One region of the Clostridium swellfunianum genome, then DNA from elsewhere that is predicted to be linked to it. Evidence: predicted binding sites of a transcription regulator. Region 1 holds the regulator's gene; each other region holds the start of a gene.
The links. Region 1 encodes Rex, which represses fermentation and respiration genes when NADH is low (regulators of the CRP and FNR family bind a similar motif). Its sites were predicted from a motif close to ATTGTTAANNNNTTAACAAT; they were not measured.
Positions count from the first base shown of each region.

Region 2: a site for Rex is predicted at 5,997-6,016, ahead of hypB (hydrogenase nickel incorporation protein HypB). Genes of this name have one in related genera too.
Region 3: a site for Rex is predicted at 6,609-6,628, ahead of NBE98_RS14425 (acyl-CoA dehydrogenase). Genes of this name have one in related genera too.

Region 1 is NZ_JAMOFV010000006.1:4,339,692-4,349,653, reverse strand. Features, by position in the region: gene NBE98_RS20665 (metallophosphoesterase) at 1-864, shown strand, start outside; gene NBE98_RS20660 (ABC-F family ATP-binding cassette domain-containing protein) at 893-2,806, opposite strand; gene NBE98_RS20655 (redox-sensing transcriptional repressor Rex) at 3,079-3,726, shown strand; gene NBE98_RS20650 (short-chain-enoyl-CoA hydratase) at 3,832-4,608, shown strand; gene NBE98_RS20645 (3-hydroxybutyryl-CoA dehydrogenase) at 4,633-5,484, shown strand; gene NBE98_RS20640 (sigma-54-dependent Fis family transcriptional regulator) at 5,594-7,516, shown strand; gene NBE98_RS20635 (iron-containing alcohol dehydrogenase) at 7,739-8,905, shown strand; gene NBE98_RS20630 (sulfide/dihydroorotate dehydrogenase-like FAD/NAD-binding protein) at 9,185-9,962, shown strand, end outside.
Region 2 is NZ_JAMOFV010000006.1:1,192,524-1,202,485, forward strand. Features, by position in the region: gene NBE98_RS05465 (PLL family lectin) at 138-1,004, shown strand; gene NBE98_RS05470 (DUF5692 family protein) at 1,087-2,067, opposite strand; gene NBE98_RS05475 (hydrogenase maturation nickel metallochaperone HypA/HybF) at 2,100-2,441, opposite strand; gene NBE98_RS05480 (FAD-dependent oxidoreductase) at 2,481-5,159, opposite strand; gene hypB (hydrogenase nickel incorporation protein HypB) at 5,188-5,859, opposite strand; gene NBE98_RS05490 (FadR/GntR family transcriptional regulator) at 6,186-6,890, shown strand; gene NBE98_RS05495 (sulfite exporter TauE/SafE family protein) at 7,005-7,895, opposite strand; gene proC (pyrroline-5-carboxylate reductase) at 7,933-8,739, opposite strand; gene hypD (trans-4-hydroxy-L-proline dehydratase) at 8,754-9,962, opposite strand, start outside.
Region 3 is NZ_JAMOFV010000006.1:3,007,990-3,017,951, forward strand. Features, by position in the region: gene NBE98_RS14400 (aldehyde dehydrogenase) at 1-627, opposite strand, end outside; gene NBE98_RS14405 (methyl-accepting chemotaxis protein) at 837-2,540, opposite strand; gene rocF (arginase) at 2,863-3,789, opposite strand; gene NBE98_RS14415 (acetylxylan esterase) at 4,595-5,560, shown strand; gene NBE98_RS14420 (alpha/beta hydrolase) at 5,741-6,520, opposite strand; gene NBE98_RS14425 (acyl-CoA dehydrogenase) at 6,756-7,895, shown strand; gene NBE98_RS14430 (electron transfer flavoprotein subunit beta/FixA family protein) at 7,915-8,703, shown strand; gene NBE98_RS14435 (electron transfer flavoprotein subunit alpha) at 8,719-9,909, shown strand.

The DNA.
Region 1 (9,962 bases):
AACAAGGCAAGATTTATTCCAAGAGGTATAAGTGAAAGCGATATAATTAAAACTTACTCGGGAATATTAGTGCTTCTACTTTTAATAGGGATACTTGTTTATGGAACGTGGAATGCTAGAAATATAAAAATATCTAATTATAATATAGAGATTCCTAAGAAAGTAGGCAATTTGAAGCAACTGAAAATCGCTATGCTGTCAGACTTGCATCTTGGGACTATAGTAGATAATTCGAGACTCTTTAAGATGATTAATAAGGTTAACGAGCTTGAGCCTGATATGGTTTTAATAGCAGGAGATATAATAGATGATAAAATAGAAGCCTTTAAAAAACAAAATATGAGTGAAAACTTTAAAAGGCTTAAAACTAAATACGGGGTATATGCTGTAACTGGAAATCATGATTACTATGGAGGAGACTCAGAAGAGCTTATTAAAACTCTTGAAACTGCTGGAGTAAAGGTGCTTAATGACGAGTATATAAAAGTAGATAATAACTTCTATGTGGCAGGCAGGGAGGACATAGCTGTGGAAAGCTACTACAAGAGAAGCAGAAAGCCTCTTGATAAGATTTTAGATGGAATAGATAAAACTCTTCCTATAATTTTAATGGATCATAACCCTAAAGATTTAAATGCTGCAATGATTAATGGAGTTGATTTACAAGTCTCTGGGCATACTCACAGAGGACAGATGTACCCGAATGGCTATGTAATTAAAAGAATATATGAACTGGACTGGGGATATTTAAAAAAGAGTAATTTAAATGTGGTTGTATCCTCAGGTATAGGAACTTGGGGGCCGCCTATAAGAATAGGAAACGGCTCTGAACTTGTAGAGATAAATTTAAAATTTATAGAGTAAAAATTTAAGGCTGCAAAAATGCAGCCTTTTATATTAATTCTTCCCACTGGCTATATAGTTTTTCCAATAAGCTTTCTACTAGAGAGATTTCCTTATTCACTTCCTCACTCTTTTGAGGATTAGAATAAACCTCCTCAAGACAAAGCTGATTTTGAAGGTCTAAAAGCTTCTTTTCATTGTCGCTTATAGAAGTTTCTAGGTTTTTAACTCTAAGCTGCTTTTCTTTTTCTTGTTTTTCAGCTTCCCGTTTTTTCTTTTTCTCTTCTTGAATTTGAGTTTTTGTTTTTCCTACATTAGCAAGCTCCTCTTCATATCTTTGAGGATTTTTCTTCTTTTCAACATAGTAGCTGTAGTTGCCAAGATATTCTTTTACTCCGTTTTCTTTAAGTTCGTAAATCTTATCTATAACCTTATTTAAAAAGTATCTGTCGTGAGATATAACAAGCAAAGTTCCATCATAACTTAATAGGGAATCTTCCAGAGCTTCGCGCGAATTTATGTCGAGGTGATTAGTAGGCTCGTCAAGAAGAAGAAAATTTGACTTAGAAAGCATGAGCTTTAAAAGATTTATTCTGCACTTTTCACCGCCGCTTAATGTGGATATGTGCTTAAATACATCATCGCCTGTGAATAAAAACGCGGCTAAAGCATTTCTAAGCTGTGTTGTAGTCATATTAGGAAATTCATCCCAGACTTCATCAAGCACAGTCTTTTCTAAATGAAGATCAGATTGCTCTTGATCGTAGTAGCCTATGAACACATTTTTACCAAGCACTTTTATTCCGGTATCTTTTTCTACCTTATCCATTATGATTTTAAACAGAGTGGTTTTACCTCTTCCATTTTCGCCTATAAGAGCAGTCTTTTCTCCTCTTTTAATATCTAAATTTAAACTATCAAACAGTTTTTTATCTCCATAGCTTTTGCTTACATCTTCTGCATGAAGCACATCATTGCCAGACTTAATCTGAGTTTCAAACTTAATCTTTGAGGCTTTAGCTTCCTTATCAGGGGCTTCTATTCTGTCTATTTTTTCAAGAGCTTTTTCTCTGCTTTCTGCAGCTTTAATACTTTTTTCTCTATTAAAGGATCGGTATCTTTCAATTATTTCCTCTTGTCTTTTTATTTCTGCCTGCTGTAGGTTATATGCCTTAAGTTGTACTTCATAATTTTTTTTCTTAAGATCTACAAAGGTTGTATAGTTTCCGTTATAGCTGTTAACATGTCCGTTAATCATTTCAACGGTCTTGTTTGTTATTGAGTCAAGGAAAAATCTATCGTGGGATATTATAATGATAGTTCCCTTATAGCTCTTTAAATAGTCTTCCAGCCATTCAATAGCATCTAAATCAAGATGATTGGTAGGTTCGTCTAGAAGAAGTATTTCAGGCATTGTTAAAAGAAGCTTGCAAAGAGAAACTCTTGTCTTTTGACCGCCGCTTAAAATATTTATATTTTTATTAAAATCTTCCTCTGTAAAACCTAATCCCTTTAATACTCTGCTTATTTCACCTTTATAGGTATAACCACCTCTGTGATCATATAGCTCTGAAAGGCTAGTATACTCATTAATTATCTTATCGTGGTAGTCTTGCTTTGAGCTATCGTAAGGCTCATTTAGTTTAACCTCAAGTTCTTTCATTCTATTTTCCATATTCAAAAGCTCGCTAAACACAGTTAAAAGCTCTTCGTATATTGTACTTGTGCTTTCTAAAGAAAGATGCTGAGACAGATAGCCGATTTTTTTGTTTTTATCAATAAAAAGCTCACCTGAGTCCTGATCTAGCTGACCAGTTAAAATTTTAAAAAGAGTAGTTTTGCCAGCTCCATTAGCTCCAATAAGCCCAACCTTTTCACCCTCATTTATATTAAATGTTACTTTATCCAAAATTACATCAATCCCATAACTTTTATGGATGTCCTTACAGCTTAAAATAATCACTTTTATTCACTCTCCCATAGTATATTGTACTATGTAAATAGATTTTGTAAAATAAAAAAGTTATTTTCATAGTAAGATTAAATTGGAAGTATTATGACAATAATATTAAATAGCGTATTTATATATAAAAAATCGCATTGAATAAATTTACAATATAGGAATTAATGTGTTAAAATATTGACAGTACTAAAAATTTAAGTAATACTATAAATTAGAAAATAAAATTAATGGTAGGTTTATCATAGAAGTATATTAAAGAGACGAGGTGTGTTATGGACAAGAAAAAAAGCAACATATCCATGGCTGTTATAAAAAGACTGCCTAAATATCACAGATACTTAGCTGAACTTCTAAAAAATGATGTAGATAGAATTTCCTCAAAGGAATTGAGTGAAAGAATCGGATTTACTGCATCACAAATTAGACAAGATTTGAATTGTTTTGGGGATTTTGGTCAGCAGGGCTATGGATACAATGTTAAAGACTTATACAATGAAATAAGTTCAATTTTAGGACTTACTAAGGATTATAAAACTATAATAATTGGGGCAGGTAACATTGGTCAGGCGATCGCTAATTACACAAGATTTGAAAGATTAGGATTTACTTTGGATGGTATTTTTGATGCCAATCCTAAACTTATGGGGCTTAGAATTAGAGATATTGAAATTCAAGATATAGATGTGCTTCCTAAATTTTTAGAAGAGCATCATATCGATATTGGAATAGTATGTGTTCCAAACAATAGTGCCCAAAAGGTTGCTTCCTTACTAGTAGAAAATGGTATAAGAGCAATATGGAATTTTGCGCCTACTGACTTGATTGTTCCTGAATATGTTGTAGTAGAAAATGTTCATCTTAGCGAGAGCTTGCTTACTCTAGCATATCTGTTGAAAGATAGAGATGAAGAAAAGAGATAATATGTAAGCGTTGTCAGGAAAAATATTGAAATAAGCATTTTGTGGACTTATAATAGAAATTGAAGATTAAACTTCAGTTTCTATTTTTTTTATGGGGGAGTTATTGTGAATGATATAATTTTGCAAAAAGAAAATCATTTGGCCACTATAACTATAAACAGGACTAAGGCATTGAATGCTCTTAACACACAAGTGCTTTTTCAATTAGAAGAGGTTTTACAAGACCTAAAGAAGGATGACAATGTTTTTGTTGTAATAGTAACAGGAGCAGGCGAAAAAGCTTTTGTAGCAGGAGCTGATATAACAGAAATGAAGGAGTTTTCGGTGTTTGAAGGCAGGAATTTCAGTGCACTTGGGAATAGGATTTTTAGAGAAATTGAAAACTTAGAGAAACCTGTAATAGCGGCTATAAATGGATTTGCTTTGGGAGGGGGCTGTGAATTTGCACTAGCCTGTGATATTAGAATAGCTTCTTCAAAAGCTAAATTTGGACAACCAGAGGTAGGGCTTGGTATAACCCCAGGTTTTGGGGGAACTCAAAGGCTAGCAAGGATTGTGGGAATAGGAGCAGCAAAAGAACTATTATATACAGGCAAGATGATAGATGCTGCTGAAGCATATAGGATTGGCCTCGTTAATAAAGTTGTTGAACCTGACAAGCTTATGGAAACGGCTAAAACTCTGGCTAACGGAATAGCCGAAAATGCTCCAATAGCAGTTAAGCTGTGTAAGGCTGCTGTTAATAGGGGGATGCAAATGGATATAGATACTGCAGTTATGTATGAAGCGGATATATTCTCGCAATGTTTCTCAACTCAAGATCAAAAGGAAGGCATGACAGCATTTATTGAAAGAAGGCACAAGAACTTTATTAATAAATAGATAAGAGAATATGGGGGGATTGCTATGAAAAAAATATTTATTTTAGGGGCAGGCACAATGGGAGCGGGCATCGCTCAAACTTTTGCTGCAAATGGATTTGAAGTAGTGCTCAGAGATATAAAAGATGAATTTGTGGACAGGGGCTTAATGGGAATACAAAAGAATCTATCAAAGCTTGTACAAAAGGGCAAGCTTACAATGGAAGCTTCAGAGGAAATGCTTGTAAGAATTTCAGGAACCACAAGCTTGGCACTTGCTTCAGATTGTGATTTGATAATTGAAGCTGCTATTGAAAATATGGAAATTAAAAAGAATGTTTTCAAAGAACTAGATAATATATGCAAGAGTGAAGCTATTTTTGCAACAAACACTTCCTCTTTATCAATAACTGAAATAGCTTCAGCTATATTAAGACCAGACAGATTTATAGGAATGCATTTTTTTAATCCAGCACCAGTAATGAAGCTTGTGGAGGTTATTAGAGGAATTGCAACCTCTGAGGAAACTGTTAAAACTATTAAAGATATATCTGTTTTAATAGGAAAAGATCCAGTGGAAGTTCAAGAAGCTCCTGGTTTTGTAGTAAACAGAATTCTTATTCCTATGATAAACGAAGCTATTGGTGTATTATCTGAAGGTGTTGCTGAGGCATCAGATATTGATAAAGCTATGATGCTTGGAGCAAATCATCCAATGGGACCACTTTCACTTTCAGACCTTATTGGTAACGATGTAGTTTTATCAATAATGGAAGTGCTCTATAAGGAAACAGGTGATTCTAAATACAGACCTCATACACTGCTTAGAAAATATGTGAGAGCTGGCTATTTAGGGAGAAAATCAGGAAGAGGCTTCTTTACATATAACAAACAGTAATTCATAAAGAAAAGGCTGCAAAATTTGCAGCTTTTTCTTTTCTTATATGGAATAAAACTATATAATTCATATTATAAGAATAAGAATTTTAAACTGGGGATGGAAAGTTATGTACTCAAAGAATAGGCACGAAGAAATAATTAAAAAATCTCATGAACGATGTGTTGAGTATGGAGTTGAAAAGGAAAGAACTCTACCTAAAAAGATACTAAAAGGCAGTGAGGTTTCAGATAATATAAATAATAATAAGGACTTGTTAAGAGTTGCAGAACCTTTTATGAATTTGTTATATAACTTTCTAGAAGGCTCTGGATTTTTTATAATTCTTACGGACAAGGAAGGCTGTATTTTAAATCTAGTTGGAGATGGAGAGGTTGTTAAAGCAGCTAGAGAATTGAATATGGTAGTTGGTGCTTACATGGATGAAAGAAGTATTGGCACAAATGCCATGGGTACAGCTATAAAGGAAGATTCGCCTATTCAGATTTCTGCAACGGAACATTTTATAACAGCCTACCATAGATGGACATGTTCTGCAGCACCTATTCATAATGAAAAGGGTGAAATTGTGGGTACTTTGAATTTAACAGGAAGCAGTAAGCTTGTTCATCCACATACCCTAGGGCTTGTAGCAGCTGCAGTAAAATCAATAGAAAATCAGATGAAAAGTGATTTGATTCAGTCAAGACTTACTGAAGCCTATAGTTATTTAAATACTATTATGGGATCAATATCAACAGGAATTTTTGCTGTAGACAATAAAGGGAGTATTAGGCTTATTAATAAGAATGCCTGCGATATGTTCGGAATTACTGAAGAACAAGCAATTGGGAAAAATATTACAGAAACTTTCGCAGAATTTAAGGAAATAGTTAGAGCCTTTGAAAGTAAAAAAAGTATACAGGATGAAGAGATTTCTTTGACCAATGGAACTAAAAAAGAACGATATAATGTGAATTTTTATCCCATTAATTCTGTAGATAAGGAGTCAATTGGAACTGTAGTAACTCTTAAGGAAATTCAAAATGTTATAAATTTAGTTAATAAATATACGGGTATGAGAGCTAGGTACACCTTTGAAAATATTATCGGTGAAAGCAGACAAATTAAAAAGGTAATTGAGTATGCAAGGCAAATAGCAAACAGCCCTTCAACTGTATTAATCCAGGGTGAAAGTGGCACAGGAAAGGAAGTACTTGCTCAGGCTATACACAATGAAAGTATTAGGCGTGATTATGGTTTTGTAGCTATAAACTGTGGCGCAATTCCTAAGAATCTTATTGAAAGCGAATTGTTTGGATATGATGATGGAGCATTTACAGGGGCTAGAAAAGGCGGGCATCCTGGAAAGTTTGAATTAGCTAATGGAGGAACCTTATTTCTAGATGAAATTGGAGAGATGCCTCTTGATATGCAGGTAAATCTATTAAGAGTGCTTCAGGAGGGAACTGTTACAAGAGTTGGTGGAACAAAATGCATACCAGTTGATGTTAGAATAATTGCTGCCACTAATAAAGATTTAAAAAAGGAAATTGAAAAAGGAACCTTTAGGCAGGATTTATTTTATAGGCTTAGCGTTATTCCTATTGAACTTCCTCCATTGAGAGATAGAAAAGAAGATATAGTATTTTTAGTTGAAAATTTCTTAAAGCTTAAGGCCAGTAAGCTGAAACGGGAAATACCAGAGATAGATGCACAATTATATGAGAAGTTTTTAGATTATGATTGGCAGGGAAATATAAGAGAACTGGAAAATGTTATTGAGAATATTGTTAATCTAGGTGGAAAGTTATCTTCAGGTATAAGCAGCAGATTTGTAAATACTATGAAACAAGAGGAGCAAGCTTTAGAGTTTATAGCTGGCTGCATAGACGAAAAAGAGGAAAGCTATATATATTCTTTAGAAGAACTTGAAAGAAAGGCAATCCTGGCTTGTATGAATAAATTTAGAGGGAATATTTCACACGTAGCAAAAACCTTAGGTATAAGCAGGAATACTTTGTATTTAAAAATGAAAAAGTATAATATATAGGATTGTTAAAAAATATGACAACTGTCCTAAAAGTGAGCAACAAAATATTTTGTAAATGCTCATTTTTAGGACAGTTTTATTTTTTTTACAAGATAAATTGCAATGAAAGGCTTGGAATGCCATAATGTTAATTTTATGACAAAGCTGGCACGGAAATTGCTTAATATAATATTGTGTTGGTTAAAAAAGTAACAATTATAGATATAAAGGGAGGAACTATTAATGAACAGATTTACATTACCTAGAGATATTTACTTTGGAGAAGGATCCTTGGAAGTTTTAAAAACCTTAAAAGGCAAGAAGGCAGTAGTAGTTACTGGTGGAAGTTCCATGAGAAAGTTTGGATTTTTACAGCAAACAGTATCCTATTTAGAAGAAGCGGGCATGGAGGTTGAACTAATTGAAGGTGTTGAACCAGACCCATCAGTAGAAACAGTTATGAAGGGCGCAGCTTTCATGAGGGAGTTTGAACCAGATTGGATTATTTCAATAGGCGGAGGCTCACCAATAGATGCGGCTAAAGCAATGTGGATTTTCTATGAGTATCCAGAATTTACTTTTGAGCAAGCTGTTATACCTTTTGGTATTCCGGAGTTAAGACAAAAGGCTAGATTTGCAGCTATACCATCAACAAGCGGAACTGCTACAGAAGTTACAGCTTTCTCAGTAATAACTGATTATAAAATGCAAATTAAATATCCTTTGGCAGACTTCAACTTAACTCCTGACATAGCTATTGTGGATCCATCACTTGCTGAAACAATGCCAGCAACTTTAACAGCTCACACAGGTATGGATGCATTAACTCATGCAATTGAGGCCTATGTTGCAGGTTTAAGATCAGTCTTTTCAGACCCGCTTGCAATGCAAGCTATTGCAATGGTTAAAGAAAACCTGTTAAGATCCTTTGAAGGAGATAAAAAAGCAAGAGAAGAAATGCATAATGCACAATGCTTAGCTGGAATGGCATTTTCAAATGCATTGCTTGGAATAACCCATAGTATGGCTCATAAGACAGGAGCTGTATTCCATGTTCCTCATGGCTGTGCTAATGCTATTTATCTTCCATATGTTATAGATTTTAATAAAAAGGCTTGCGGAGCTAGATACGCTCAAATAGCTAAGAATCTTGGACTTGGTGGAACTACTGAAGATGAGTTAATAGATTCCTTAACAAATATGATTAAGGAAATGAATAAGGCTATGGGAGTTCCTCAAACATTAAGAGAGTATGGAATAACTGAAGAAGATTTCTATGCAAATGTTGATAGAATATCAGCAAATGCAGTATTAGATGCGTGTACTGGTTCAAACCCAAGAGCAATTACAGTAGAAGAGATGAAGAAGCTTTACACTTGCACCTTTACTGGAGAAAAAGTGACATTCTAATAGTAAATTAGTGGGCTCTCTTGCGGTTTTTCTGCAGGGGAGTCTTTTCATGAAGGAGCAAAAAAGATACTTGCTACAATAGTTCAAATTTTTTTACAAATTTCTCTTTTAATAATGAAATATTTTAATAATATGTTATAATAAGTTTGGTTAGGGAAGAAAGTATAAATGAATACTTTGATGAATAAAAACTAATAATTTTTATGTAGAGAATAATAAATACGGTGTCATAAGAACTAATTATTCTTATGTGCTTAAAAGGAAACGGGAGGGCTTTAAATGTATAAGATTGTAGAAAAAAGAATATTGGCGCCAAATATTTATTTAATGGACGTTGAAGCTCCTAGAGTAGCTAAATCGGCCAAGCCAGGTCAATTTTTAATAGTTAAAATGCACGAAAAAGGTGAAAGAATACCTCTTACAATTTGTGATTATGATGCAGACAAGGGAACAGTAACTATAGTGTTTCAAGCAATGGGAACGTCTACAAAGGAAATGGCTTTGTTTGAAGCAGGAGACAGCTTTGCAGATTTTGTAGGACCTCTTGGACAGCCATCTGAAATGGTACATGAAGATTTGGAAGAATTAAAGAATAAAAAGATGATATTTATAGCAGGGGGAGTTGGAACAGCTCCAGTATATCCTCAGGTTAAGTGGCTTCACGAAAGAGGCATAAAAGCTGATGTTATAGTAGGAAGTAAAACTAAGGATATGCTTATATTAGAAGATGAAATGAAATCTGTAGCTGGAGATTTATATGTTGCTACAGATGATGGCTCCTATGGCTTTAAGGGACTTGTTACAGATCTTTTAAAGAAGCTTGTTCAAGAAGAAGGAAAGCATTACGATTTAGTGGTTGCTATAGGACCAATGATAATGATGAAATTTGTTGCAAGGCTTACTAAAGAGCTTGGAATTCATACTATAGTAAGCTTAAATCCTATAATGGTAGATGGTACAGGAATGTGTGGCGCTTGCAGAGTTACTGTAGGTGGAGAAACTAAGTTTGCTTGCGTAGATGGTCCTGAATTTGATGGTCATCTTGTAGACTTTGATG
Region 2 (9,962 bases), 3.1 Mb from region 1:
CAAGATACACTGGCAACATAAATCAAAGAACAAATGCTATATTTGATAGCTTTAGGAGAAGCAATATTTGGATATTTGCTACTCTTCGTGCTTCAGGAGTGCCTGCCAATGTATCTAACCGAATTTTTAGAGAAGTAATTGAATTCACTTTAAGAAATATAAGCACTCCACCTGGACCTGGCCCATCACCAGGTGATAGATGGAGTCAATGGGAAGATCTTGGTGGAGTTTTAAACTCTGCTCCTGCTGTTTCCTCATGGGCACCTAACAGACTTGATACCTTTGTTGCAGGCAGTGATAATGCTCTGTACCATAAGTGGTGGAATGGCTCTCGTTGGAGTGATTGGGAAAACCTTGGCGGCACCCTAACTTCTGCTCCTGGTGCAGTTTCATGGGGACCAAATAGAATCGATGTATTTGGTCGCGGTACTAATAATTCAATGTGGCATAAATGGTGGGATGGTTCTCGTTGGAGTGATTGGGAAGACCTGGGTGGTGTATTAACCTCCGCTCCTGCCGCTGCTTCTTGGGCACCAAATCGTATAGACACTTTTGTAAGAGGTACTGATAATGCTCTTTATCATAAATGGTGGAACGGTTCTCGTTGGAGTGATTGGGAAAATCTTGGCGGAAACCTAACCTCTTCTCCTGCTGCTGTTTCATGGGGACCAAATAGAATCGATGTATTCGCTCGTGGTCAAAGAAATAGATTATTCCATTTATGGTGGGATGGTGCTCGCTGGAGCAGATGGGAAGACCTTGGCGGCAACTTAACTTCTGCGCCTGCTGTTTCCTCTAGAGCAACAAATAGGCTAGAGGTATTTGCTAGAGGACAAAATAATCAGTTAATGACAATGTCTTGGAACGGTTCTCGTTGGAGCAACTGGAACAATCTTGGCGGAAATATCACCTCTGACCCTGCGGCAGTATCTTGGGGGCCAAATAGAACAGATGTATTTGCTAGAGGCAGAAATAATGCTATGTGGCACATTTGGAGAGATTAATGCTATAACAAAACAATATTTCCAATAATCTTATAAGCTTTAAAAAAGGATATCATTTTTTGATATCCTTTTTCTTATTCAACTATACAGATATTTGTCTTACTTCTTTATATTTATTTAAATCAATATAAAGTTCTCCTTTATACGGATTACGTTTTGTTTTTACAGTTTTATTAATCATATAGATAGTAACTAAAACATTGGCAACAAGAGCTAATAAGCTAAAGATAAACAATGGAGTTTCATTATAAGTTGATGAAACAGCAAACTTACCTTTGTCGATAAATGCTGGAAACGTCTGTGCGAACATACACCATAATGCCAAAGTGTGTGCACGATGTTGAAGCCATGCGCCTTTTCCTACAGTAAATGCACATACAGTAGGTGCAAGCAATAATGCAAAACCACAATACCAAGAATGACCTGGCAGACAATTATAAGTATAGGCAAAATTCCATAAATCATATGCTATAATCCAGAACCACAACATGTCAGGCCACAACATATCTTGGCTTCCATCTTTATCTGTTTTTTTACGAATACAAATGCCTGCCCAGCCTGTAATTGTTATAATATTTAAGATGCCCGCAATAGCATTCATATAATTCCATGGACCGCCAAGTACATACATAGAGCCATCTGCTAGAATACCTCCCCCAGCATATTGAGCTCCAACTTGGATATCACGTGCTACAGCTTCAAGAATGTTGATTGCTAAGATTAAAGGTGGGAAGCAAAGCGCAATCTTATTGTCAGCTAATCTCCATTCCTTTCCCGTCTTCTTGTTTTTGCCTTTCAAATGCCTTATAAACCAGAATCCAATACATCCTGCTGTGGCAGAATAAACCTTCGCTAAATGAAACCAATCTGTATAAGTTGTATCCTTTAATACAGTAAACCATAAAACCGAAAGCACTACAGGCAATATTACAAAGCATACAAAGCCGCAAACTTTAGAACGCCTTGATACTTCATTAAGTAAAAATAAAATTATAAATACCGCAATCCAAACAAGCCACACGGAAAGTGCAGAAGCTCCTGCTTCAAAATTAAAACTAAACATTTTTATCCCCCAATTATCATTATTATTTTTTATTAATAGCAAACAATTTCCTTTATATAAAACTCTTTACCGCTTAGCATCTCCCAATTTCTTGCTTCGCACTTTGGACATATCCCCTTATTTGAAACCAAATTAAATACCTTATTGCACTCCTTACATAAAGCATTAGCAGGCAATATTTCTATTTCAAGTTTCGAATTTTCCAATATAGTCCCTTCAATTGTTGCTGGATAAAGACTTTTCATATATTTAGGAATCATTGAAGAGAGTTCTCCAATTTGCAAAACTAAGGTTTCAATTTTCTTTACGTTATTTTCTTTTGCAAGTTTTTCTACACTCTTAATAACTTCAAACAGAACTCCTATTTCGTGCATACAAACTCCCCTCTTTATAGATCATAAATTCTAATATCTCTAACTTATTTTAAAAATATTTTTAACTTTTTTAATTGTAATTCTCCCCTTGCGTTTAAGCACCTGTTTAACAACTACTGGTTTTAAATTTTCAAAAGCAACGCCTTCACCATCATACTTTCTTACAAGTGAAATCGCATCAAATTTACATTTTGTCGTACAGGCTCCGCAGCCTACACATAAGTATTCATCTACAACTGTTGCACCACAGCTTAAACAACGCTCAGTTTCTTTCTTAATTTGCTCTTCAGTAAAGGTACCCCGTAAATCCTTAAAGGTTTCTTTTGCCTTCATTCCATCCTCATGACATGCTTTTTGTCTTGGAAGATTATCATATCCTTCGAATTCAATATTTTGTTTATCTAAGGAATGATACTCCTTCCTGTCACGGCCTATTATTAAGCTTTGTCCTGGCTGGACATAACGATGTATAGAAATTGCACCTTCCTTGCCTGCTGCAATAGCATCGATTGCAAATCTTGGGCCAGTAAAAGCATCGCCGCCGGCAAAAATATCCTTTTCTCCTGTTTGGTAAGTAAAAGAATCTCCTTTAATCGTATTATTAGGATTTAATTCTATATTACTTCCTTCCAAAAGGTTTCCCCAGTAAATTGACTGGCCAACTGAAAGAAGTATAGTATCTGCCTTTACAACAATCGTTTCATTCTCATCATAGCTAGGATTAAACCTTTTATTTTCATCAAATACAGAAATGCACTTTTTAATTTCTATTCCTGTAACTCGTCCACCCTCTGTAATAATTCTTTTTGGTCCCCAGGAATTATTAATTGCAATTCCTTCTGCTAAGGTTTCCTCAATTTCTTCATCAAGTGCTGGCATTTCCTCACGACTTTCAAGGCAGAAGATACTAACACTTTCCCCTCCTACTCTTGCTGCTGTTCTAGCAACGTCTATAGCAACATTACCACCGCCAATGACAACTACATTACCTTTAAGCTTCACATCTTCTCCTAAATTAACTCTGCGCAGGAAATCTACTCCTGCAAATACACCTTCAGAGTCTTCGCCTCCAACTCCTATTTTTCTTCCTGCTTGAGCTCCAATTGCAAGATAAAATGCTTCATAACCTTCAGCCCTTAGATCCTTTAGGCTTACGTCCTTCCCAACTTCAATGCCTGTCTTAAATTCAACACCCAACTCTTTTAATATATCAATTTCTGCGTTAACTACATTTTTTTCTAATCTAAAGGATGGGATACCGAGTGTCAGCATACCCCCAAGCACCTTTTGCTTTTCAAATACCGTTACCTTATAGCCATCTATAGCTAAGAAAAAGGCACAGGAAAGACCTGCTGGCCCAGAGCCTACTATAGCAATTTTTTTGCCATACTCGTGTCTCTTTTTAGGTACATAGCGATTTTCTGTATTTAAATCCTGCTCTGCTATAAACTTTTTAATTTCATCTATAGCAATTGGATCATCTATATCTCCTCTTGTGCAAACTGATTCACACTTTCTTGGACAGATACGTCCGCATACTGCAGGAAGAGGATTATCCTGCTTAATTAGTTCAAGGGCTTCTTTATATCTTCCTTGAGAAGCTAATTTTATATAACCTTGAATGGCAATGTGAGCAGGACATTCTGTCTTACAAGGGCTGGTTCCAGTTTCAACAACATTTTTTCTATTAATTCTATAATCTGGATTCCACTTCTCAGGTCCCCACTCTGTATCGCGTGGAGTTTCAATCTTCTTAGCTGCAATCGGTTTTATTGAACATAATTTCTGACCTAGTTGAAGAGCATTAACAGGGCAGTTTGCAACACACTCTCCACAGGCAACACATTTATCCTTGTCTACATGAGATACGTAATTTGAACGTACCATATCAACATTTTTAAACATGCTAGCAGTTCTTAAAGAAAGACATGAACATCCGCAGCAGTTGCAAATTGCATGGGTTTTTCCTGAGCCATCAAGGTTTGGTATCTGGTGCATTAAACCATTTTCTTCTGCTCTTTTAATTATTTCAAAAGCTTCTTTCCTTGTAATCTGACGTCCTCTTCCTGTACGAATATAATACTCAGCAGCATGACCCATTTGAATACACATATCTTCTGCCAAATGGCCGCAGCCTTCCCCCATTACTTTTCTTGCTGTACGGCAAGAGCAATCGGAAACTGTAAAAATATCATTTTCGTTAAGGTATTTAGAAACTTCTTCATAGGAAGCCCTTCTTGTTTCACCATCAATAGCTTGTTCTATTGGAATAACACGCATTAGCCCTACACCTACTGGGAAAGCTCCTGTAGTCTTTGGTCCTCTTACTCTTCCATAAGCTTCAAAGGCTTCTGCAATTTGTGGATATTTGTTAACGTTTTCTACATTGTTAACCATCATCTCCATTATGCCAGGAACCCAAGTATCAAACCAATAATTATCAACACCATCAATTTTATTTACAAAGCATACCCCAGCAACCGCCAATTCCCACAAAAGTTTTTCAGTTGCTTCTACAGATTTACCGCATAATGGGGCAAGTTTTTCGGCGGTAGCTTTTTTGCGGATTTCCATGCAAAGTGCAACTTCTGCCATTTCCTCCGTGACAACTGGTTCTAAAATCATGTATTCTGGATCAGTAGCCTTTATCTCATTTTTCGACCCACGTTTTTTTCTGCTGATATGATTAGCAAGATCTAATACCTTTTCCTTTACCATGCCTTTATCCCCCAATTTTATATAAATATTAAACTTGATTCCATTTTCTCACTTCTTCTCGAATCCAATCTGCAAATTTATCTATACCTTCTCCTGTTCTTGCAGATATAGGAATAATTTCAACATTTGGATTTAACTTTTTAACTCGCTCTTTACAGACTTCCAAATCGAAATCAAAGTGTTCTAAAACATCAATTTTGTTAATTAATAAAACATCAACAATTGAAAACATTAGAGGATATTTAAGTGGCTTATCGTCTCCCTCAGGTACACTTAAAACCATGGCATTTTTTGATGCTCCAGTATCAAATTCTGCTGGGCATACTAAATTACCCACATTTTCCAAAATAGCAAAATCGATATCTTCAGTCCCTAGTGCTTCCAAGCCTTGTTTAGTCATATCTGCATCAAGATGACACATTCCACCTGTATGTAATTGAATAACTTTAACACCAGTTTTTGAAATAGTATGAGCATCAACATCAGAATCAATATCTGCTTCCATAACCCCTATACGCATTTCATTCTTTAGGGTATTAATTGTTTTTGTAAGAGTTGTGGTTTTTCCTGAACCAGGAGATGACATTAAATTCAACAAAAATGTCTTATCTTCTTTTAGCCTCTCTCTGAGCACATTTGCCTGGTTATCATTGTCCTCAAAAACACTTTGCTTAATCTCAAGAATTCTAAAATTGTTCATGCTTTCCCCCTATCACTAATATCAAGAATTTTCAGACATAAATAAAAATTTCTATCCTCATTTTACTTACATCTAGGTAAAACTTTTATTGGTATTTTTAAATTAATATTTTCTGGTCATACCAGCATAATTACGTTCTTGATAAAACTTTAACACAGCTTATTATATAAGTCAATGTTTTCCTTTAACTATAGCAATTATCTACTATTATCAATACTTATCAAAGTTTTAAGTTATTTATATATAGTTGATTTTTGGCTAATATTACAATATAATTATTATTGGTATGTGGCTATACCAGTGTCAGTTTAAAGGAGTGAACATACATGGAATTTACAAAACTAACTTCACCTTCATTGAAAGACCTATTTATACGTGAACTAGAAACTATGATTTTATCTGGAAAACTTCCGATTGGCGAAAAACTTCCTCCTGAAAGAGAGCTTGCTAAATCAATGCAGGTCAGCAGAGCTGTAGTTAATTCTGGAATCTCTGAATTAGCGCGAAAAGGTTTCTTAACCATCAAACCAAGAATAGGTACATTTGTAGCTGATTATCGTAGAAATGGAACTATGGACACCTTAATTTCAATTATGAATTATAACGGAGGAATATTAAGAAAATCAGATATTCGTTCAATAATAGAAATTCGTATTGCATTTGATTCTATGGCTGTGGAATCATGTATTCCTAAGATTACAGATGATGAAATTGCAATTTTAAAAGGCTATGTAAAACAAATGGATGAAACAAACTCTACTAGAGAGATTTCCGAATTAGCCTTTAAATTTTATCACGAGCTAGCTTTCCTTTCCGGAAATACCCTTACACCTATGATTTTTTCATCCTTTAAAATCCCTATCCTTTCATTATGGGAACGCTTTTGCATATTACACGGTTTGGAATCCTTGCGCAAAAATGCAGCTACTTTATATCACTTTATTGAGCAAAGGGATAAAGAAAAAGCTCTAGAATGGTTAAAGACTTCTCTTAACGATATAATAGATGGCAGCACACAAATTTACTATTAATTTTGCAATTCACTGCATTCTATCATCTATCTTGCTCTTACTAAAAAAACAACCTCCTTATGTTTGACTTCTTTTTTAATCTCATCAAACATAAGGAGGTTTTAAGTTTATTTATTATATTTCTGCAACTTTTGAAACTTTAGCTTCTGCATTATTTTTTGCAGAGGCTTTTAACATTGTTATTGAAGTATAAATTACAACTGCAATAACTACCCATCTTAATATATCAAGAGGAAGTGATTTTACTACAAGTGCAGCAATTAAAGTCCCTATAGCTCCAGGTATAGCCATTCCTACAGCTGCCTTCCTATTATAAGCCTTTTCCTTTATAAATTTAGCTGAAGCAGGAGGCATCAAAAATGCACAAGAACCCATCATTATTGGAAAAGCAACCTTAGGTGACATGCCAAGTGCAAATACCAGCGCCATGCATGGTGCATATAGTCCTATTCCAGCTGTCATCAAAGCGCCTAAAATAAAGTTTATAACTACTGCAGCTACAAGCTTTACCCCTGAAAGTCCGATAGCATTTCCGCCTCCTTGAATCCAACCCATTTTACCAGCAAACATAAACGAGGCTGTTACAAGCAAAGCTATTCCCATAACTAATTGAATTTTTCTTTCTGGCAATTTTGACACTATACCCGCACCAATTACAGCTCCTGCTGTAGCCGCCGCCAGCATTAATACAAGTGTGACAGCTTCAACTTCAATAACTTTTATAAATATTATAGCTTGCAGCAATACTGCAATTGTATTAGCAGCATTCATAGTTCCTGGAATTAATCTATCTTCTGTTTGCTTTGTAAATTTTAGTAGAGCAGTTTGTGGTGCAAAAGCTCCAATACCAAGCACATCAAAAAAATTAACTCCAAACCCTATTAAGCCTACCTTTGTCCAAGAACAATCTTCAAGTTGATTTCTATGTTTGATAAAATCCTTAAAAAATAATACCCCATACCCTATTGCTAATATTATAAGCGCTATCCAAATAGCCTTAACCATAAATAAAACACCCCTATTTTATAAATTATTTTTAATTCTATTTTGACATTTCTTTTGATTTTTCAATGCAACTCTTCATAGCTGATATAACCGCTGTTCTTAATCCTTGTTCCTCAAGCTTAGCAACTGCTTCTATAGTTGTTCCACCCGGGGAACATACCATATCCTTAAGAGCTCCTGGATGCATGCCAGTTTCCAGCACCATTTTTCCAGAACCAAGTACAGTCTGTGAAGCAAATTTATAGGCTTGATTTCTTGGCATCCCTCCTAATACTGCCGCATCTGCCATAGCTTCGATAAACATATATACATAAGCTGGTGCAGAGCCGCTAACTGCCGTTACAACATCCATTAATCTTTCACTTACAAGTTCTGCTTCACCAAAGCTTTCCAGAATCATCATTATTTCTTTAGTTTCTTCTTTGGATACCATAGTATTAGGACATGCAGCAGACATACCTTCTCCCACAAGAGCTGGCGTATTAGGCATAACCCTTACAACCTTAACTTTCTTTCCAAAAGCCTCTTCAGTACTGTTTAAGGATTTTCCAGCAGCTATGGTAACTATTATTATATTTTCTTTTATATAATCTTTAATTTCATTAATCACTATCGGGTATAAATTAGGCTTTATCGATAACACTAATATATCTGCTTTCTTAGCAACTTCCTTGTTATCCTTCGTTATATTAATACCATATTTTTCAGTAACCGCCTTTAAACTATCTTCATTTAAATCTGACACTATAATATTTTGTGGCAAAACCAACTCAGCTTTTATAATTCCGCCTATCATGGCCTGCCCCATATTGCCGCTTCCTATAAATCCAATTATTTTATCCAATTTAGCTCCTCCTATTAGCAGCCGCATCCTTCAAAAGACTGCTCTGTTCTTTCGATTATTTCATTTTGAAGTACTCTATCTAAGTTATTGAAGTAATCACTATAGCCTGCTACACGCACAATTAAATCACTGTATTGGTCTGGATTCTTTTGAGCTTCTATTAGCACTGCCTTATCTATTACATTAAATTGAATATGATGTCCATCCATCGTAAAATAAGCTCTTACTAAACTAGCCATATTATCAAGGCCATTTTCTCCTTCAACTACTGATGGGGTAAATTTCTGATTTAGCAGTGTACCTCCAGTCTTTAAGTGATCCATCTTAGCAGCTGATTTAACTACAGCTGTAGGTCCATTTGTATCAGCACCTTTTTCTGGTGATATACCTTCTGAAAGTGGAGTATGGGCTTTTCTTCCATTTGCACTCGCCCCCATAACTGAACCAAAATAAACGTGGCAGGTAGTTGGAAGCATATTAATTTTATAATATCCTCCTCTTGTATTCTTTCTTCCTTCAACTGTGTTATAGTAAGCTTCAAATATTTCTCTCATAATGCTGTCAGCGTAATCATCATCGTTTCCATACTTAGGAGTCTTATTTTTAACTAGGTTAAATACATCCTCATAACCCTCAAAATTACTAGACATAGCTTCCATAAGCTCAGTCATGGTTATATTTTTCTTGTCAAAGACCTGATACTTTATAGCTGTAAGACAGTCTGTTATAGTTCCAATACCAACGCCTTGAATGTAATTAGTATTATATCTTGCTCCGCCAGCGTTATAATCTTTTCCTCTTGATATACAATCATCAGTTACTACTGAAAGGAATGGCACTGGCATCATGGTAGCGTACAATCTCTCAATTACCCTGTTTCCTCTCATTTTTATCTCAATAAAGTGATTAATCTGCTTCTTATAAGCCTCAAATAATTGCTCGTAGCTTTCAAACTTAGAAGCATCACCGGTTTCTAGTCCAAGTTTCTTTCCTGTCATTATATCCACGCCATTGTTTAAGGTTATTTCTAATATCTTAGGTAAATTAAAATAGCCAGTTAGTATATATGCTTCTTTTCCAAAAGCTCCTGTTTCAACACACCCACTGGTTCCACCGCATCTAGCATCAATTAAGGATTTTCCGGCATTAAGCATCTCTTGAATAACTGCATCTGCATTGAACATGGATGGTTGTCCCCATCCTTTTCTAGAAATTTCGCAAGC
Region 3 (9,962 bases), 1.3 Mb from region 1:
GTTTTTAGCCGCAGCCTCCATAACAATTCTTCCAACTGGCACACTTCCTGTGAAAAATATATAATCAAAGGGTGAATTTATTAATGCCGAGGTTGTTTCTTTTTCACCTTCAACAACTCTTATATAATTTTTGTCGAAGGTTTCTTCAATAAGCCTCCTTATTAGAGCAGAAATTGTTGGAGTGCTTTCTGAGGGCTTAAGCACGGCACAGTTTCCAGAAGCCATAGCGCCTATAAGAGGCTCAATAACAAGCTGGAAGGGATAATTAAAAGGCCCTATTATTAAAACAGTTCCATAAGGCTCATACATAACATAAGTTTTTGAAGGACATTGATGGATAGGAGTTTTAACCCTGACAGGTTTTGACCACTTCTTGAGGTTTTTAATCATATAGCTTATACTGTCCAAGACAAAGCCAATTTCAGTGCTGTAGGCTTCAAATTCGCTTTTTCTAAGATCTTTATATAAGGCGTCCAAAATTTCTTTTTCGAATTTTTGAATTGATATTTTAAGCTTTTTAAGCTGTCTTATTCTAAAATTAATATCTTTTGTTATTCCTGTGTGAAAGTAAGACTTATGTTCCTTGAGCATTTCAATAAGTTTTTCTTTATCAATTATAGGTTCCATATTATATTCTCCTTAAGAAATTTATATCAGTAAAATCACAATATCATAATAATATTATAAACTCAATTTGAAAATGTATAAGCAGTAAGAAAACAATAAAGGAATATAGCCATCTTATTTAGGTTATTAAATATATGAAAGCAATAGATAGGAAATTATATGTATTATTTGAAGTAGGGGAGGAAAACAAAGTTTTCCTCCCCTATAATTTAATTATTCAATTTGAAATTACTTACCTGTTCCATCATTTCACTTGTCATTTTACTTAGTGCTTGAGCAGAAGCAGCTACTTCACTAGAAGAACTGCTCATTGTTTCAGAAGAAGCCGCTATTTCCTCAGAGGCTGAAGAAACCTCCTGTGCAATAGAAGAAGAAGCTTCGATTTTATCAATTATAGAATTTTTTGCTGAATTGATGCTCATAGCTGAGGTGGTTACTTCATCTATTTGGGGAATTATTGAATTAACAGAAACTAATATCTTTTTAAAAGAAGCTATTGCGGTATTAATAATATTAACTTGATTATCTAATTCTAAATTCATTGCGTCTGTTGTCTTTATCATTGCAGAAGAATTATTTGATACTCCAGAAATTAAAGAATTTATGTTTCCTGCTGAAACTTTGCTTTGCTCAGCTAGCTTTCTTATTTCATCTGCAACTACAGAGAAACCTCTTCCAGCCTCTCCAGCCCGTGCTGCTTCTATAGCAGCGTTTAAAGCTAAAAGATTTGTTTGCTCTGATATACCATTTATAAAGTTTGTTATCTCATTTATTTTAGCTATGTCAGAACTTAATTTAACTATGGTTGTAGAAAATTCCTTAAAGGAAGTACTAACTTTGCTAATTGAGGAAATTAAGGTTTCCATATCTACATTGCTCTCTATAGCTATTGAATTTACTCCTTCAGTATAAGTTCCTATATTTTTGATTGCTCCAATCATTGCCTCAAGCTTTTCAGAAAAATCATTAAGCGTCATAGTAATACTAACTAACTCCTGAGCTTGGGAGCTTGCACCACTAGCAACTTGAGTAATAGAAGCAGATACATTTTCAGCAGAAGAGGACATTTCTTCAGATATAGAAGAAAGGCCTTCAGACTGAAAATCAATGGCTTGAGATTTGGTTTTTATAGCTTTGAGCATAGTTGAAATATTATTAACAGTTTTATAAAGAGACTTTTGCATAAGTCCAAATTCATCTTTTCTATCTGTATCTAATTCTAAAGTGAAATCTCCATCTGCAACTATTTCCATGGTTTGGATCATTTCCTTTGAGGAGTTCTTTATGACTCTTATGATAAAAAAGCTTGTACCAAATGACAAAAGAACGCAAGCAGCAAATATGTATATCATAACTTTAAAGGTATTAGTGTAGAGAGAGTTACTTGAGATATTAACTGTTTCTGCCTGTTTCTCATTATAATCTCTAATCATTGCAAGCTTTTCTTCTGCTAATGAACCGATAGAATTCAAAGTTGAACGGTCAGTTTCATCAGCTGGTTGACCTTTTACAAGTTTCTCCTTGATTTGATTCCAATGATTAAGATACTGCTTGTAGTAATCTGTGAATTGAGCAAAGGTTTTAGTTTCATAGTTGTCTAAGGTGTCGCTTTGGTAGCCTTTTATACTAGAGTCTGTCCTAGAAATGTATTTTGTAATATTGCTGTCAAGGCTTGAAGAGTAAACTGATAACGCAGTTAAAGTTTCAAGCCTCATATTAAGGAAATCACCTCTTATTTGCCCTATTTTTGCTATAGGTTGTAAATTGTTTTTATACATATTTGTTAAGTTACTATTTATAGTTCCAAGGTTTATAAAAGCAAATGCCCCAATTATGCTCATAAACACAATCGAAAGGATACTCATAAAAAGTATGGTGGTAGAGATTTTTAGATTTTTAAGTAATTTTAACATAATTTTAGCCCCCTTTAATGTGTATGTACACTTATATTGTAGCATAAAATTTGATGAAATTTACATAATTAATTATGAATATACAGAATTTTGATGGACAGAGAAGTTAGATTTTTGATTTACAGAAAAATCTCGCCAAAATAATCGCATATAAGTTGCAATTTTTTATAAATACAGGTATTGTGTATAGTTTTGAAAGTGAGAACATGGTGCGAAGCGATATAGTTGGTAAAAACTAAGAACTTATAATAGGCAATTGAGTAAATACGAAATTTTATAATATAAATACAAAAGGATGCCTCTTAATCGAGGCATCCGCAAATTATCCAAGCATTAATTGATCCTTAACAGAAATATTTAAGCTTTCAAAGAAACCTACTAAAAGCTCCTTACATATATCTGCTGTAATATCGTTCCTATCAAGCACAGGATTTAACTCAACAAAGTCAAGTGAAGACATCATTCCAGAAGCTGCAAAAGCTTGAAGAAGTCGTCTAGCCTGGTCTGCAGTCAGTCCATCTCCAACAGGAGTTCCAGTACCGGGAACATAAATTGAGTCTACAGAATCTATATCAAAGCTAACGTGAATAGCGTCTACTCTTTCCTTTAGATACTCCATACTCTCTTCAATAACTCTTTCAAGTCCAAGGTCCTTTACCATATCCATAGTAAAGACTTTGATGTTAGAATTTCTAATTAGTTCTAATTCGCCGTCATCTAAATCTCTAGCTGCGATAAGAACTACATTTTCATCCTTAACCTTTACTCTATGTTCAAAAAGATTAACTAGCTTGTCAGGACCAAAACCCATAGATGCTGCCAATGGCATTCCATGTACATTGCCTGTAAAAGTAGTTTCCTCTGTATTTATATCGCCGTGAGCATCTATCCAAATAACGCCAAGGTTTTTAACATGTTTGCTTACTCCTGCGATACTTCCCATACCAAGGCTGTGGTCTCCCCCTAGAGTAACAGGAAAGTGTCCTCTTGCTATGGAACTATATACTTTAAATGCAAGCCTGGTATTAGCATCAATGATAGCATCGTAATACTTCATCTTTTCATGATACTTGTACTTATCTTGTTCTGATACATCTGCAACCTCGATGTCTCCAAGATCCTTTACGTCATAACCAAGCTCCTTTAGGGCTGATAAAATGTCCATCTCTCTAAATTTGTCTGGACCAAAATTTGCTCCGAATCTATCTGATCCGTAAAATATAGGCATACCTACTAAATGCACTGCCATGTATATTCCCCCTCTGAATTTTAATTCAGTACATGAAGCATGTTATGCTTCATGCCTTTTGTATTTTACTCCAGCACAGGTTGATGATTAATCTCTCTGCCTTTTGTAGTTAAATAATGCTGAAATTTGTTTATGTTTATAAAATACAAAATGTTTTTAGCCCTCGGTTGCATGGGGGTTTAGAACATATAAACGAGATTTATTGTACAGCATATGCAGGGGGTTGTCTATAAGAAATTTTAGCGAAAAATACTGAAAGAAACAGAGGTGTTTATAAATATGCAATACGCAAAAGATAACTACATTTTGTGATTTAAGTAATAATGGAGATGAAAATATAAACAAGTTAACAGACTTAAGGGTTTCCATAGTAAAACTAATAAATTTACAGTATTTTTGCATAAACATAAATTTTTTATAACTGGTTTTTAAAAGCTTTTAATAAAAAAACTATACTGATAAAAATAAAAATGCCAAACAAATGTTTATCTGTTAGGACATTAAAATTACATATATACTAACATTGGCTGCTTCATTTAGTCTGGTTATTAACTTCTATAACAGAGGCTATTTCAACTAAACTAATAGGCAAATACATATGCTCAATTGGCAAGTTCGGATTGTTCATCATTCTAATAAATCTTCTTGGTGATAGCTTCCCCATAAATTCATTTCAAACCCTTATGGTCGTCAGGATAGGATCGATAACGCTGCCTTGAAGTTTTTGTAAAGAAAATTATAGATTGTAAACGACCGGCATAAATGTGTAAAATAGAAGGGAATAATTTAATGATGAGGTGATATTATGAATTTGTTTGATATGCCTTTGGAGGAACTAAAAGCATACAAGCCTGCTCTTACAAAAGAGAATGACTTTAATGAGTTTTGGGAGGCGACACTAAAGGAATCGAAAGCTCAGCCTATAAATGCAGAGGTCGTTCCGAGAAATTATCCAATTAGCCAAGTAAATGTATATGATGTATACTTCGATGGCTTTAAGAACTCAAAAATTTATGCAAGATATGTTCTCCCGAAGAATGCAGACAAAGAAAATAAAGTTCCAGCGGTGGTATTTTTTCACGGCTACAATTGGAACAGCTATGTGATAAGCGACGTTTTAAAGTATTCTATTATGGGTTATGGAGTGCTCATTGTTGATGTTAGAGGACAAAACGTGAAAAGCCCTGATCACAACCACTATGATAATGGAGGTGCAGCTGGCTGGATGACTAATGGAATATTAAATCCCTATAATTACTATTATAGATACGTTTATATGGATTGCGTAAGAGCTGTTGATTTTATTGCAAACAGAGAAGAAATTGATGAGGAAAAAATTGCTGTTCACGGCAGCAGCCAGGGGGGTGCTTTATCAATAGCTGCAGGAGCACTTTCTGATAAGGTGAAAATAGTGCTAACAGATGTGCCATACCTATGTCACTTTAAAAGATCTGTACAGCTTTATCTAGATAGTCCTTACAAAGAAATATATCATTATTTTAAAATTCATGACAGCCTCCATAAAACAGAAGAACAGGTATATAGGACTTTGAGTTATTTTGACTGCATGAATTTAGGAACAAAAATAAAAGCTGATGTACTTGCAAGTGTTGGTCTAGAGGATGTAACTTGCCCGCCATCAACTGTTTTTGCCGCTTACAATCACATGAATACAAATAAAGAGATAAGAGTATATCCTGAGTTTGGGCACGGTGGATTTAACCAGCAAGAGGAAGAGAAAATTGCTTTTTTAAAGACAAGGTTTAAGTAAGTTATATTTTAAGACAGTGTTGATATATAGAATGAAAGAGGCTTTTGGAAAGTTGTTTGCTTTGCGAGAAAGCTAAAATCATTAAGTCTTAGTCTAATGACTCCTGCAATACATCTTTCCCTCTATATCAATACTGTCTTAAAATATTTTAAATCTTAAATTAATTCATTAATTTGGTTATTACTTAATCGGAAGCCACTTTAAAACTTTCTGAATCTGAGTATCCCAATAATTCCAATTATGTATGCCTGGCCCTTCCTCATAGGTATAATCAAAATTAGTTTTTTCTATGTAACCTTTAAAGTTTATGTTATCTTCATAGAGAAAATCCTCTGTGCCGCAACACTGATAAAGCTTTGGCTTAGGAACATCTGAAGCTAGTACTTTTTTAGAAAGATAAAACAGATCATTCTCGCTGTTTTCTACGGCATTTAAGTTTCCGAAGATACTTTCAAGTTCTGCTGTATCTTGAAGCTGAGCGCGCTTTACTCTGCTTGCTATATCTACTACTCCAGAAAGACTTGCTGCAGCAGCATATTTGTCAGGACAGCTTAAAGCAAGTTTAAAGGCACCATAACCACCCATTGAAAGCCCTGCTGCAAAGGTATCTTCTCTTTTGTCAGAAAGGGGAAAGAATTGTTTAGTTATCTCAGGTAGTTCCTCACTTATAAAAGTAAAGTATTTATAGCCATGCTTCATGTCTGTGTAAAAGCTTCTTCCTGCGTTAGGCATTACAACTGCAAGTCCTATGTCAGAAACATATCTTTCAATTGAAGTTCTCCTTTGCCAAATGGTGTGATCATCAGAAAGACCGTGAAGCAGATAAAGAGTTGGATATTTTTCTTTTTTCTCTGAGCCCCTCATACCTATTTGAGAGCGCGTTTCCTGCGGAAGTATAACACAAATTGAAGTTGATATTCCTAGGACTTCTGAGAAAAAGTCGCAATGTATTAATGCCAATTTAATCCCTCCATATTTTTGTAATTAATATAATTCTTATACAATATATAAAACTTTGCAAGAGCTTTTTAAGTAAAGCTTTTGTTAAATAGTTAAAAAATTAACATAATAATTGTACAACTCGCATATTTTTTCTAAGAATGATGAATATGAGGTCAAAAGCTGTATAATAGGACTATGCAGAATATGGAATCTAGATAAAAATTTAATTGTTATATTACTGGGGGGATTATTAATGAATTTCAACCTGACAAAGGAACAAGAAATGGTTAAGAAGCTTGCTAGAGAATTCGCTGAAAATGAAGTGAAGCCTTTGGCGGCAGAGATTGATGAAAGTGGAAGGTTTCCAAGGGAAACAGTAGAGAAGATGGCAAAGTGTGACATGATGGGAATACCATTCCCAAAGGGATATGGTGGAGCAAATGGGGACTACCTGTCATATGTTTTAACAATTGAGGAGCTGTCAAGAGTGTGTGCATCTACTGGAATAATACTTTCAGCACATACTTCACTAGGAATGAGTCCAATTTATCAGTTTGGCACTGAAGAACAAAAGAAAAAATATCTTCCAAAGCTCGCCTCGGGAGAGTGGCTGGGAGCATTTGCGCTTACTGAACCTAATGCTGGTACGGATGCTTCATCTCAACAGACAATAGCGATACTGAAAGAAGATTGTTACATTTTAAACGGAAGCAAGGTTTTTATAACTAATGGTGGGCAGTCTGATATTTATATAGTTTTTGCTATGACTGATAAATCAAAGGGAACAAGAGGTATTTCAGCCTTTATTATAGAAAAGCATTTTCCTGGCTTTAAAATTGGGAAGAAAGAAAATAAATTAGGAATTCGTGCCTCAAGCACTACAGAATTAATATTTGAAAACTGCAGAGTCCCAAAAGAAAATCTTTTAGGGCAGGAAGGAAAGGGCTTTGGTATTGCAATGCAGACTCTAGATGGGGGAAGAATAGGTGTTGCCGCTCAGGCACTTGGAATTGCTCAGGGGGCACTTGATGAGAGTATCAAATATATGAAGGAAAGAAAACAATTTGGGAATGCACTTTCAAGTTTCCAGGGGCTCCAGTGGATGGCTGCAGATATGGAAGTAAAGGTTCAGGCTGCTAGGTGGATGGTTTATAATGCTGCCTTTAGAAAGCAAAATAAACTCCCGTTTTCAAAGGAGGCTGCCATGGCAAAACTTTATGCTTCCGAGGCTGCTATGGAAGTGACTACGATGGCTATTCAGCTTCACGGAGGTTATGGCTATACAAAAGATTATCCAGTAGAGAGAATGATGAGAGACGCAAAAATTACAGAGATTTATGAAGGAACTTCACAGGTTCAAAAGATGGTTATTGCCGCAAACTTGTTTAAATAATGATGGGTGGGTGATTTATATGAAGATTATAGTATGTATTAAGCAAGTGCCAGATACTAACGAGGTTAAGATAGATCAAAAAACAGGGACTCTTATTAGAGAGGGAGTTCCAAGCATAATAAATCCGGATGATAAAAATGCTTTAGAGCAAGCCTTGAGTATAAAGGATAAATATGATGATGTAAATGTAATCGTTGTGACTATGGGGCCACCTCAGGCTGAAGTTGCACTTATAGAGGCTTTAGCTATGGGAGCAGACAGAGCAATACTTCTGTCTGACAAAACATTTGCGGGTGCTGATACTCTTGCTACCTCAAGAACCCTTGCAGCTGCAATTAAGAAACTCGGAAACTTTGATATAATATTATGTGGAAGACAAGCTATAGATGGCGATACAGCACAGGTTGGGCCACAGCTGGCTGAACATCTTGGACTTGCTCAGGCTACCTATGTGCAAAGAGTTGAAATAGAGAAAGATAACTTATTAGTTACAAGAGCTCTAGAGGATGGTTATGAAATCTTAGCACTTAAGACTCCATGCCTTCTGACCGCAGTAAAAGAGTTAAATAAACCAAGATACATGAGGGTGAAAAAGATATTTGAGGCTTATAACGAAAAGACAGTTGAATATTGGTCTGTTAAAGATATAGATATAGATGTTGTTAATATTGGATTAAAGGGTTCTCCTACAAATGTGTGGAAGAGCTTTACTCCTTCACAAAAGGGCAAGGGGATTATATATGAAAATGCTGACAGAGAAACTATTGAAGAGTTAGTAAGCAAGCTAAGAGAAAAATATGTTCTTTAGTGGGGGAAGAGAAAAATGAGTGTGAAAGTTTTAAAAGATAAATGTATAGGTTGTAAATTGTGTATAAAGGCATGTCCTTTTGATGCTATTGAAGTGATAGATAAGAAGGCTGCTATAAAAGATAATTGCACAGTTTGCGGTGTTTGTGAGCCTTCCTGCAAATTTAAGGCTATAATTGTTGATAGAGAAAAGACAAACAGTGAAGTTGATCTTTCAGCCTATAAAGGGGTATGGGTATTTGCTGAACAAAGAGATGGAGAAATAATGAGCACAGTTCTAGAGCTTTTAGGAGAGGGAAGGAAGCTTGCAGACACATTAGGTGTTGAACTTACAGCTGTGCTTATAGGTTATAATGTTACTTTGTTAGCTCAGGAACTAATTAATTATGGCGCGAATAATGTTATTAATGTGGAACATACTGAACTGAAGGACTATACTACAGAACCCTATACAAAGGTTATTGCAGAACTTATAGAAGAAAGAAAACCTGAAGTAGTACTAATAGGAGCTACAAATATAGGCAGGGATTTAGGACCAAGGCTATCAGCAAGAATTAAAACAGGTCTTACAGCGGATTGCACAAAGCTTGAAATAGATGTGGAAAGAAGACTGCTTCTGCAAACAAGACCAGCCTTTGGAGGAAACCTCATGGCTACGATAATAACTGAAAAGCATAGACCTCAAATGGCTACAGTTAGGCCTGGTGTTATGAAAAAAGGAGAATATGCTCCTAAAAGAAAAGGATCTATCGAAGTAATTAATGCAGATATAAATGCAGAAGAAATAAGGGTAAAAGTCTTGGAAAAGGTTAAAACAGTAAAGCAGGCAGTAGAACTAGTAGAAGCAGAGGTTATAGTTTCAGGAGGAAGAGGAGTAGGAAATAAGGAGGGATTTAAGCTGCTGGAAGAGCTTGCAAAGGCTGTTGGTGGAGTAGTTGGTTCTTCGCGTGCTGCTGTAGATGAGGGATGGATAACTACTGATCATCAAGTTGGTCAGACTGGAAAAACAGTAAGACCGAGGATTTATATTGCTTGCGGTATTTCAGGAGCTATTCAGCATCTTGCAGGCATGCAGGGAAGCGACTGTATTATAGCTATAAATAAGAATCCAGATGCTCCAATTTTTAAGATAGCAGATTACGGAATAGTTGGAGATCTTTATAAGGTAATTCCAGAAATGATTGAGGAAATTAGAAAGGGGAAATAATAAAATTATTGTAGCTTTTTTCGACTCAGTAATAAAAAATACATATTTAGAAA